2 regions of the Bacillus sp. Bwzl_19 genome follow, and region 1 is predicted to be linked to the other one. Evidence: predicted binding sites of a transcription regulator. Region 1 holds the regulator's gene; the other holds the start of a gene.
What was found. Region 1 encodes LexA, which represses DNA repair genes until DNA is damaged. Its sites were predicted from a motif close to CGAACATATGTTCG; they were not measured.
Positions count from the first base shown of each region.

Region 2: ACW5MY_RS11025 (DNA polymerase IV) is a predicted target of LexA. The motif match lies at 4,196-4,209, and genes of this name have one in related genera.

Region 1 is NZ_JBUBKZ010000002.1:53,844-59,554, forward strand. It holds gene tkt (transketolase) at 1-380, opposite strand, end outside; gene ACW5MY_RS19800 (DUF896 domain-containing protein) at 547-780, opposite strand; gene ACW5MY_RS19805 (YneB family resolvase-like protein) at 849-1,499, opposite strand; gene yneA (cell division suppressor protein YneA) at 1,515-1,826, opposite strand; gene lexA (transcriptional repressor LexA) at 1,983-2,603, shown strand; gene ACW5MY_RS19820 (hypothetical protein) at 2,952-3,380, opposite strand; gene ACW5MY_RS19825 (YndM family protein) at 3,537-3,986, shown strand; gene ACW5MY_RS19830 (prohibitin family protein) at 4,014-4,844, opposite strand; gene ACW5MY_RS19835 (hypothetical protein) at 4,831-4,980, opposite strand; partial or broken gene ACW5MY_RS19840 (poly-gamma-glutamate hydrolase family protein) at 5,087-5,711, opposite strand, start outside.
Region 2 is NZ_CM142729.1:2,078,131-2,083,841, forward strand. It holds gene ACW5MY_RS10985 (aldo/keto reductase) at 1-321, shown strand, start outside; gene ACW5MY_RS10990 (YqkE family protein) at 355-579, opposite strand; partial or broken gene ACW5MY_RS10995 (alpha/beta hydrolase) at 722-1,628, shown strand; gene ACW5MY_RS11000 (DUF2552 family protein) at 1,668-1,907, opposite strand; gene ACW5MY_RS11005 (iron-sulfur cluster biosynthesis family protein) at 1,882-2,244, opposite strand; gene ACW5MY_RS11010 (GNAT family N-acetyltransferase) at 2,316-3,284, opposite strand; partial or broken gene ACW5MY_RS11015 (hypothetical protein) at 3,311-3,525, opposite strand; gene ACW5MY_RS11020 (GNAT family N-acetyltransferase) at 3,538-4,008, opposite strand; gene ACW5MY_RS11025 (DNA polymerase IV) at 4,224-5,450, shown strand; gene ACW5MY_RS11030 (YolD-like family protein) at 5,465-5,711, shown strand, end outside.

The DNA.
Region 1 (5,711 bases):
ATTCCCACTGCCATCGCGATACCCTGTCCGAGAGGCCCGGTCGTTGCGTCTACTCCTGCTGTATGTCCGAACTCCGGATGTCCCGGTGTTTTGCTTCCCCATTGACGGAACTGTTTCAGATCATCAATGCTGAGGTCATATCCGCTTAAATGCAGCATGCTGTATAAAAGCATTGAACCGTGTCCTGCTGATAAAACAAAACGGTCGCGGTTAAACCAGCCTGGATTCTGCGGATTCACATTCATAAATTTCGTCCACAGCGTGTAAGCCATCGGAGCGGCTCCCATCGGCATGCCCGGGTGTCCGGAATTAGCTTTTTCAATTGCGTCTATAGACAGTGTACGTATGGTGGCAACTGATTTCTTTTCAATTGTATCCATTATAATCCCCTTCCTTATTGTTGTACCTTTTCATCATAAAGCGATGCTGACTTTTTCTCAACTCTTTCAGCTTAAATTTGAGATAAACTTGTTGAAAATTGTCGTAAAGCACAGTCTGATATTAGTATATACGAAAAAAGAATACGTATTGCCGTATTCTTTCTGTTTAATGAAGATTATTTTTCTGTTGTTCCCTTTTTAATTTTTCAGGAGTGACATCATTACCTTCCGGATCAATAACTTTTACGCTCTTAAGCGTATTTTTCATTGAGGAGCGGAATCCTTTCAAATACTCCTGGCGAAGCTTTTGCTGTTCGGCTTTTTCCTCATCAGTTATCGTGTTTGATTTAGCTTTTTGAGCCAATTCGTTTATTCTCGCGATTTTTTCTTTAGAAATCATAATAAGCTCCTTTGGTGCGTGTTGATTATATACTACTAAAACGTAGTCGTTTTTACAACTGATGCACGTCAGCTGCCTTCGCTGTCTGCGGTATATTCCTGAAAACGCCGGTGAACCGTGGCTTTGGACACATCATATCCAAATCCTCTTAAGGTGGCTGCGATTTCTGCAAAGGTGAGCTTGTTGGCTCTCAGTCTGATAATTTCCGAAACCGGAACCTCTTTTTTTTCTTTACCGCTGTTTTCATGCCTGTTTTTCAGATTCCGTTCAGGTTTATAGCCGTTTTTTACGGCTCTTTTCATTCCCCGCCGGATCTTCATATTGTGAATTTTTCTTTGATACTCCTCAACAATACTGACGATTTCGAGTACCATCGTATCAGCTTCGGAAAGCTCCAGCTCACCCTTATGAGCCATCGTATATATTTTTACGTTTTCCCTGTAAATACAATGCAAAAGCGCGATCTTGGCGTTTCCTCTTCCCAGCCTTGTTTCGTCCTGCACCAATATCGCGTCAATATGTGATTTTTTAATATCATCAAGCATTTCAAATACTCCGTCGCGGTCCATTTCGTAACCGCTTGCTTTCTCAGAAATGACTTTTACGACTTCCATGCCGTTTGCCGCAGCGATCTCCCTAAGCTCCTCTTCCTGTCTTTTTAAAGACGTTTGCTGCTGTTCTTTGTTTGTGCTAACCCTGGCATAAATGATCGCCTTCATTTCTCTCTTTCCTCTCTAATTAACAATGGCCAGCTGATATACGGCCGGATGCTTCTTCTTAACCGGAAGAATAAGTTCGTCTCCGGGCTTTATATCAGCAGTTTGAAGATGATTATTCTCCGTCACCCACTCAATGAAATCTTCTTTATTAATATTTTTCTTTTCTGCTACATGATCCGCAAGTGACCAGAGAGTATCGCCGTCCTGAACCTTTATTTTAACATATTGGCTGAGCGTCTGATCATTCCCCGCGCATGAAACAAGTAAAATAGCGGCACTTAAAATCGCAGTAAACAGTCCGACAAATATGATAGATTCCTTCGCCATTTATACAACCTCCGATAAGAATGTTTGTTCGCTTTTTATATCTTTCAGTATATACGAACAAATGTTTCTGTCAATCGTTTTTTTCGAACCTATGTTTGTACTGTCAGGAAAATCATGCTATAATCTACTTAAAATCGACGTTTTGAGGTGCGAAATATGACGAAGCTATCAAAAAGGCAGCTTGATATCCTGCGTTTTATTAAAGAAGAGGTAAAAACAAAAGGATATCCGCCTTCTGTAAGAGAGATAGGAGAAGCAGTAGGACTGGCTTCCAGTTCAACCGTGCACGGACATTTGGCACGGCTTGAGACAAAAGGCCTGATCAGACGGGACCCTACTAAACCAAGGGCAATTGAGGTATTGGATGAAGAAGAAGTCCAAATTCCGAAAAGCCAGGTCGTAAATGTTCCGGTAATCGGGAAAGTGACGGCGGGTATTCCGATTACGGCTGTTGAAAATATCGATGAGTATTTTCCGCTTCCTGACCGGATGGTTCCTCCGGGCGAACATGTATTTATGTTAGAAATCATGGGAGAAAGTATGATTGACGCCGGCATTTTTGACAAAGATTACGTCATTGTCAAACAGCAGAACACGGCTAATAACGGGGAAATCGTGGTGGCTATGACCGAAGATGATGAAGCGACGGTCAAGCGCTTCTATAAAGAGGACAATTATGTGCGGCTGCAGCCGGAAAATCCGACGATGGAACCGATTATCCTGCAAAACGTAAGCATTTTAGGGAAAGTCATCGGCGTATTCAGAGCCGTCCATTAATTCTATTAAACTTTTTTTATCGTAAAACCCCTCACATAGGGGTTTTTCTTTTGCATAAAAAAGAGCAGGTTCGCCCTGGCTTAGAAACGAACCCGCTAAGGAGGAAAAACTTACATCATGCTTACATTCTTATTATCCGACATCTGACTTTTGAAGTCAACAAATAATGTTTCCCTAAAGAAACTTTTTGTATAATTTTCAACTTTGTATAGATGTTCGGGCTGAATTTGTTTATGTCATCTTTACTTGGGGCGGGAAATCAAATTTATATATGAATATTTAGTACATGGTACAACGTGTTTTGATTACGCGTAAAAAATCCCGCTGCTTTTTAGCGGGTATCAATTTTTAATCAAAATGATAATATTCTACGCCGTATAACCCTTTAATATAGACAGGTTCACAGATGTTTGAAGAGCTTTCAATCAAAATCCTGTATTTGTGATACGGGTCAATTGATTTTTTATCCTGCGCACTGAGATTTAACCAGCTGCCGCTGTAGCTTTTAGAACTTAATGTATAAAAATTTCCGTTCAGCGCCATCCGCTGGAGTTTCATGTTTAAACCGCATGAAGAGTTGTTCATAATGGTGAACTTGTATCCTAAAAAGTAATCGTCAGCTGATACAGTCCCCGGATTTTCAATATAAAACTCTTTTGCATTTCCCGCTAGTGTGAAGCTCGTTTTTGATCCGAATTCAGTGGTAGCCGCTTTGGCTGAGTGTATTCCGCAAAAACATAATAAAAAAACAGCAATACATATCCAGCACCTTTTCAATTTGCATCCCCCTTTTTTTACATATTTTAACTCGTGAACACAATGACGTCTATCCATATTTTAAGAAATCGCATACTTTATAACCACAATATACCAGTTTAAAAAATTACGGATTGCCTACAATGAAGAATAAACGAAATAACGAAGGTGGTTCAAATGAAACACGTAATTGCTTTCGCTTCTAAAACAGCGCTCACACTTGCTTTGCTGTACATTGTTCTGGATCTTATGTACCAAGTAACTTTTTTAAACGTTCTGTTTATTACATTGATCTTGAGTTTGATCACTTATTTTACGGGTGATTACATGATTCTGCCGAGAACAAGCAATTTCACAGCCGCTGCAGCTGATTTCGGAATTTCATTCATTATATTATGGATATTCCTTATGAATATTGGCGGTTTTAATGTTTCTCCTGCCGCGGCATCGGTTATTTCTGCACTTTGCCTTACTGTTTTTGAAGCATTTTTTCATCGGTATTTGCAGCAATATGTGCTGCCTGAAGATTATCAGGCCACAACAGAGACAGACAACACGCTATTGAGCTATCAAACCGAGGCGTCTGAAGAGTTAATGCCGGAAAAGGATCCTCAGGAAAAAACATAAAAAGGAGGCATTCGCCTCCTTTTCTTTTTATTTTTGCTTCTGCTCGTCCAGCGGCAGCTGCAGCAGTGAGTCTGTGCCTGTCGCTTTCGGTGTTTTTCCGTCCCATTTTTCAATCCATTTATATTTGATCATTTCATCAGACATTGATTTTTTTATAATTTCGTTATAATCAGCGATCCCTTCCGCTTCAATTTTTTTCTTTTTCGCTTCGGCTTCGGCTATTTTAATTTCAGTTTGTGTCCGTTCAAGCTCCTGTGAAGACTTCACCCTTGCATCAATGGCTTCCTGTGTGGCTTTATCCGGCTTCGGTACGCCAAGCGTCAGATCATCAATTAAAAATCCGAGATTCTTCATATCATCAGCAAACCTTTTTTGAACATCTGCAGCTGCTTCCGCAGATTTTTGCCCGTATGTGTCAATAACCGAGTATTTGCTGATTGATTTTCGCGCCGCGTCCCACAGCCTTGTTTTTAAATATGTATTTTCAATCGTTTCAACGTCTACCGCTCCGAATTTGTTAAACAGATCCACTACTTTGTCAGGCTGAACGACATAGTTGTAAGCGATATCCATTTCAATATTTTTACCGTCTGAAGTTGCCACTTTTATATTTTCATTATTCACTGTCTGCATACGCACCGGATATTCCGTTACTTTATTAAATAAACCGACTAAGTGCCAGCCTTGGTCCAATGTTTCGGATTTTACCCCGCCGTTCGGTGAATATACAACCCCGACATAACCATTCGGTATTTTTTCAATGAATAGTGACGCTGTAACGCCCGCAATCAAAAGGGCTGCGCCTATTATCACACCGCCGAGTATTTTTTTTGTGTTTCTCCGCTTATTTTCGCTCATGCTGATCTTCTTCCTCCCATGACTTTTTGAATTTTTTGGCTTTGCTTCCCACTTGTTTAAAGATAGGACTCAGCATCAGCCATAAACCGAATCCGATAATGACAAGAAGAATGATAGACCCGATCATCACTTTCATTTGCCCACCTCTTTTCTTTCATCCTGTCAGTTATGTATACGATCTTAAGAACTTAAAGTTTCATAAATTTCAAAAGAAAAAGCTCCGCCACCCAAATGCGGCGTGCTTATTTATAATTGTCACTGATAAAATCAGAAATCGTTTTTGTGAATTGGTAAAAGGTATTGTTCTGTGTGGACGCTCTGCTTTTCAGCGTAAAAGTATCAAATAGTGATTTTCTGAAGCCGGTGCTCATTTCGATTTGAATACTCAACCCGGATGAAGAATGATTGGCAAGGTTATTCGGACTGACGCCTGCATACTTATCATTCGTGTCGAGAAAAACGGCAGGATACCCATGCCCTTTCAGCACATCTGTCAAAAGTTCGGCCCGTGCTCTGTCTGTACCGCCGATTTTTATCTTTTTATCGACGCTGCCGTAGCCGTGCAAAGAAATGACATTTGAGTGCTCTTGCACCATTTGAACAGCCCTAGGTTCGTCAAAATGCGAACTGGTCAAATGCAAATCAGCATTACCGGCTGATTTTAATCCTTCAAATAAATACAAGCTCCGGTTTTCAGCAATTTCTCTGGCTAACTCACTGGTCCCCGGCTCTATGCCTCCGCCGTGTATAGCTAATATGAGAACATAAGGGTCATGCTCTTTCGTTGAAATAGAATAAACGGAGGGATTCTCATGCAGCTTTAATTTCTCGAAACTGCCGTAAGTATCTGAAGCGGCATCAGCCCGT
Region 2 (5,711 bases), on a different replicon from region 1:
AAAGGGCTTCTTACGAAAAAACCGCTTGATCAAGCGGCCGCAAGCATAAAAGAGAACGGCTATTTAACATATTCTTTTGAAGAACTGGCAGAAACCAAGAAAGCGATTAACGCTGCCGCCCCTGATCTGAGCATGACGGAGCTTTCTCTTCAATACTTGCTTTCACAGCCGGCCGTCGCTTCTGTCATAACGGGAGCCAGCTCACTTGAGCAGCTGAGAGAAAACTGCTCGGCAGCAGAGGCCCGGCGTTTAAGCAGCCAGGAAATCAAAGCCCTGCAATGTCATACAAAACGGGACGTATACGAAGCCCATCGTTCTTAAACAATAAAACCGGCACCTTTTCAGATGCCGGTTTTATTTATATTTGTGCCAATCGAGACTGCTTTCATTCAGCAGCTCTTCAAAGCTTTTATTTTTTTCTATTTCTTTTCGCTTTCTGATTTGTTCGGCCTTTTTCTGTGCCTGTTTTTTCTCGTCTTCTTCCTTCAGCTCACTTTTCATTTGCAAAAGCTTGGCCTTCAGATCTTCCTCCAGATCGTCTTTTAAGCTGTGTTTTTCTTTAGGCAGCTGCTTTTTCATCATTACGCCCCCGTATCTGAATATGCTGAAGCAAGTGTACCACGGAGCGCCGCAGGCCGGCAACTGTCCTTCTTTTGTTCAGCTGCCTGAAAACCCGGGAAAGGATTTTCTATATTTCTGTCATTTAAAGGAGGGTTCCTGCGTGAAAAAATGGCTGGCGGTGTTCGGTTCGGCTTGTGCAGTCTTTTTAGCTGCCGGATTTGCTCTTACGAATCTGATTATGTTTATTAAGAAAAAAACGGATGAAGATATCATGAAAAGAGAAACGGCGGACGGACATGATCTATTTGATTCCTTTCAGACCATGGAAAAAGAAGAGGCCGTCATCTTGTCACGCCACGGGTATGAGATCAAAGGCTTTTACATTGCCCCGTATGATACGGCAAACACCATGATTATTTGTCACGGCGTTACCATGAATTCGTTCAACTCATTGAAATACATGGATTTGTTTTTAGATTTAGGCTGGAATGTGTGACCACCGCCGGCACGGTAAAAGCGGCGGCAGAACGACGAGCTACGGCTATTTTGAAAAAGATGATTTGGAAGAAGCCGTGAATTGGGTGAGAAACAAAACCGGAGACGGCGGTCAAATCGGCATCCACGGCGAATCGATGGGGGCGGTGACGGCCTTATTATATGCGGGCGGGCATCAGAACGGCGACGGCGCTGATTTTTATATTGCGGACTGCCCTTTCGCAAGCTTTCACGATCAGCTCGCCTACAGACTGAAGCGGGAATTCCGGCTGCCTCCGTGGCCGATTCTGCCTTTGGCTGATTTCTTTTTGCGGATGAGAGAGGGATACCGTATCCGTGATGTATCGCCTTTGTCGGTGATCAGCCGCATCCGGCAGCCCGTGCTGTTTATTCACAGTAAGGAGGATGATTATATACCTCCTTCTTCTTCCGAATTGCTGCACCGCAGAAAACGCGGCCCGAAGATGCTGTATCTTGCCGAATCGGGCGGGCATGCCATGTCGTACACCAAAAATCCGGAAAGCTACCGTAAAGCCGTTCAAACCTTTTTAGATACCATGACGCAAACGTAAAAAAGCGAAAGAACGTATGCTCGTTCTTTCGCTTTCCCGTCATAAAACGTCGGTAATCCCGTCCATATTTTCTCCGATCCAGTCAATGGCGAGGTCGATTGTCGTAAATTCCTGCGCTTTGAAGGTCATCTCATCCTGAAGCAACCAGACATCCTTCTGAACGGATTCAGCGCCTCCAATGGACCAGTGCAGCAGACTGTACGGGTGGTTGTTGTTCAGGAAGGATACCCACGTCTTATGCTGTGCCGTCTGTTTAATGGCTTTCAGCTTTTGATTCACTTTCCGTTTCTCCCTGCTTTACTAATATGCTCATTCTCGGGCTCAGCATCTCTGCCGGGCTTTTTAAGACGAGCGTTTTCGCCTTTTCATTGTAATCGATTGTCATTTCCTCGTCAAAAAACACTTTTTGAGAGGTCTGGATGTAAAGCGGAAGTCCGTTGGTTTCAATGCGTTCGCATTGCCCCGTTAATTCGTCCGTCAGCCAGATGGTCGGCACGCCGCTGACAGCGCATCCGCAGCCTTCTGCGTCATAGCGGAGCTGCGCTTTTTTCTGCGGGTTGGCGTCCATCGCCTGCTGGAATGTATGTTTCGCCGCATCCGTCACATGTATTTGCATAGATGATCCTCCGTTTTTCATTTTCGCCAATTGTAGCATACCGCGCCGCTGTATGCATTGTTTCTGCTTTTTTACAGCAGACCGCTCTCCCAGTCCTTCGCCTCTTGTTCAGCCGCCTTGATCCAGTCATTTTTCCCTTCAATATACTTTCCCATATCGTACGGGTATGTCTCGGCGAGCTGCTGTTTCAGCTCCATGTATTGAGCCGCTTTTTCAGGTCTTGCGGTGAGGTAATCCCGGAACAGCAGATGACGCTTTACGTCCGCATGTCCTGTTTCGTATATGTGGACGTGGTGTGTGCGCTTGTTGCCGCCTTTTTGAAAAAAACGCCTTCCCTTTATCCCGTTCTCCCCTTTTGCCTCATAGCCGAGTGCTTCCAGCTGCGGACGGTATCGGTCAGCATCCAAAATATCTTTGACCTCCGCCAGTATATCAATGACCGGTTTTGCGGCCATCCCCGGGATGGAGGTGCTTCCGATATGGCTGACAGAATGGAGTGCGGGTCCGAAGATTCGGATCAAAACCGCCTTCTCTCTCTCAAACATCTCTTTCCATTCCGCCTTGTACGGAATGACTTCCGCTTTCCTCTTCGGATAAAAATGAAAAAACGAGAGGGTCAGCCCTTCCGGCGTCTCAATCTGTCCGGCTTCCGTGAACCCGGTTTTTAAATAGAGAGAGACTGCCGGAACGTTTTGTTTAGCGGTAGCCACCTCTATTTTTTGAGCGTCCCGGTTCTCGTCTATCACAAATTGAAGAAGCGCCCGTCCGATTCCTTTCCGAAAGCCGGACGGGTGCACCGTCAGCCGGCATATGACAAGTTCATATCCCTTTTTTTCATACGAAATGACGCCTATGAGCTGATCTTTTGCCTTGAAACCGGCAAACGTCTCCCGTGACCGCTGTATGTCACGCGGTGTCTCATGCAGAGCGGGAATGCCGAAAAAGCCGATCAACTCGGCTTCTTTTTGATAAGAGCAGCGCTGAACCGCTGCAATTTCCCGCGCCGTCTGTTCTTGTGTATGCTGTAAAAATGTAATCAATCTTCCACTCCTTTTGGTGCAAACCGCTATGACTCCGTTTTCGTTATGCGGATCGCGTACGCACTTTTTCCTTTTTGTTTTGCCGTCCGGTGGCCGGTATGGTCTTTCCGCGGTTTCATCGCATCCATGAACGCTTTCTTCGCCTAAAAGCCCCGCTGTCAGTATGCTCAGATTCTCCCTTTATTGATGAAAAAATGACCGCATAATAAGGCGGTTTGGGCGTGTCAGCTAAAAAACCCATATTCGGCCTCCTCTATATGTATTTCACAAACAGAATCCGGTCTTGGCCCGGGCCGTCATAATTCGCAAAAACAGGGATTCCGTTTACGGTTTTGGTTCCTTTTTCAGGTTCAAAGCCTAACTTTGTATGATAAGCAATTGACACTTTATTAACAGGCGCCGTCACGCAATTGACTTTTGTGCAGCCCCTTTTTTTCACCGTCTCCATAAATCGGTCGTAGAGCTGTTTTCCAATTTGCATTTTTCTGAAATCCGGGTGCACACCGGAAAAATGAATGTAGGCCGTCTCAGGGTCTGACTGTGACTGAAACCCAATTAAAAAACCGGTCATTCCCTCCGGCCCGTATGTAATAAAGCTTGTGTCCTGAAAATGTTCAAAAAACAAGCGCGGCAGTTTTTCTTTCATTTGCCTGCCGCCCCACCATTCATTCAAAACAGACGTAACCATTTCATAGTCTTCAGAGGTGATTGTTCGAATATCCATTTTCGATTGACTCTCCTTTTCGTCCGGCAAAATGAATGTCAGCTCTTCTCATTGGAATATAAAAAATTATATGTGGGTTATTTGCAATTGTAAATGATTTCTTTTTATGCGAACGAATCAGCCGTCTCCCAATCGGGGAATGATTTACCAGTATAAACGCGGTCATTGTTCGGGTACAATGAAAAACAGAACAAACGTTCCCGGAGGTTTTTTTTATGGCTGATATTCTTCTTGTTGATATGCAATCGTTTTATGCGTCTGTAGAAAAAGCGGAAGCGCCTCATCTTAAAAACCGGCCCGTCATCGTTTCGGGAGATCCCGAAAGACGCAGCGGGGTCGTGCTTGCGGCTTGTCCGCTCGCCAAACGATACGGCGTAAAAAACGCCGAACGGCTGTGGGAAGCGCAGGCCAAATGCCCCGACGCCGTTATCGTCCGTCCGCGGATGCAGCGGTATATTGATGTATCCGTCATGATTACCGAACTGTTTGAGCGGTATACCGACCTTGTAGAACCCTACTCCATCGATGAGCAGTTTCTCGACGTGACCGGAAGCAGGCGGCTGTTCGGTGATCCTTTTACAATCGCCGAAAGCATTCAACAAGCGATTATGCGTGAATTCGGTATTTATGCCCGTGTCGGCATCGGGCCGAATAAAGCGCTCGCGAAAATGGCTTGCGACCATTTTGCCAAAAAAAACGCATCCGGCATCCACAGGCTGGATATGTCAAATATCAGGCAGGATCTGTGGCCTCTGCCGGTCGGAAAACTATTCGGCATCGGAAAACGGATGGAGCATCATTTAAGACGGATGGGCATCAGCACAATCGGCGGGCTTGCCGGGCATCCTGCCGAACTGCTGAAAAAACGGTGGGGCATTAACGGCGAATTGCTTCAGCGGACGGCCCGCGGCATCGATCCCTCTCCAGTCACCGTAAACACGCACAGCCGGCAAAAAGCGATCGGCCATAACATGACGCTCCCCAGGGACTACTGCCGCTTTGAGGATATCAAAGTCGTTTTGCTGGAGTTAAGCGAAGAAGTGGCCCGCCGCGCCCGTTTCAAACAGTACATCGGCCATACGGTTTCGGTCAGCATCAGAGGCGCAGATTTTGATTTTCCTTCAGGTTTTCACAGACAGAGAAAGCTCGTCTCTCCGACCAATTTCGGAATGGATATTTTTAAAGCGGCGGTCAAGCTCTTCAAAGAGCATTGGAACGGTGAGCCCGTCCGCAGCGCCGGCGTCGCCCTTTCCCAGCTGGAGCCCTGTGATTATGTTCAGCTGAGCCTGTTTGATTCCCTGGAAAAAAAGATCAGCCTCGGCAAAGTATTGGATGATATTCATGAGCGGTACGGCCCCGCGTCGCTGCTCCATGCCGCTTCGCTGACAGAGGCCGGCCAAGCCTTTCACCGGGCCGAAAAAATCGGCGGGCACTACAAATAATTGAGGTGATATACATGAATCCGAACAAATTAACCCCCGGGTATAATGTCATGTGGGAGTCAAGCCGGATGATGCTGCCCGAACATCGGGAGCAGCTGCTTGCAAAAAAACGAAAAGAACGGGAATTCCGGCCTCCGGAACTGAGCGAAGAGCAAATGAACGACATGAACCGCACCATTACGGCGTCGATTGAAGAAGACAGGGCCATTTCGGTCACCTACGCTTCAGCACACGGCCCCCGCCGGTTTTGGGGATGGGTAA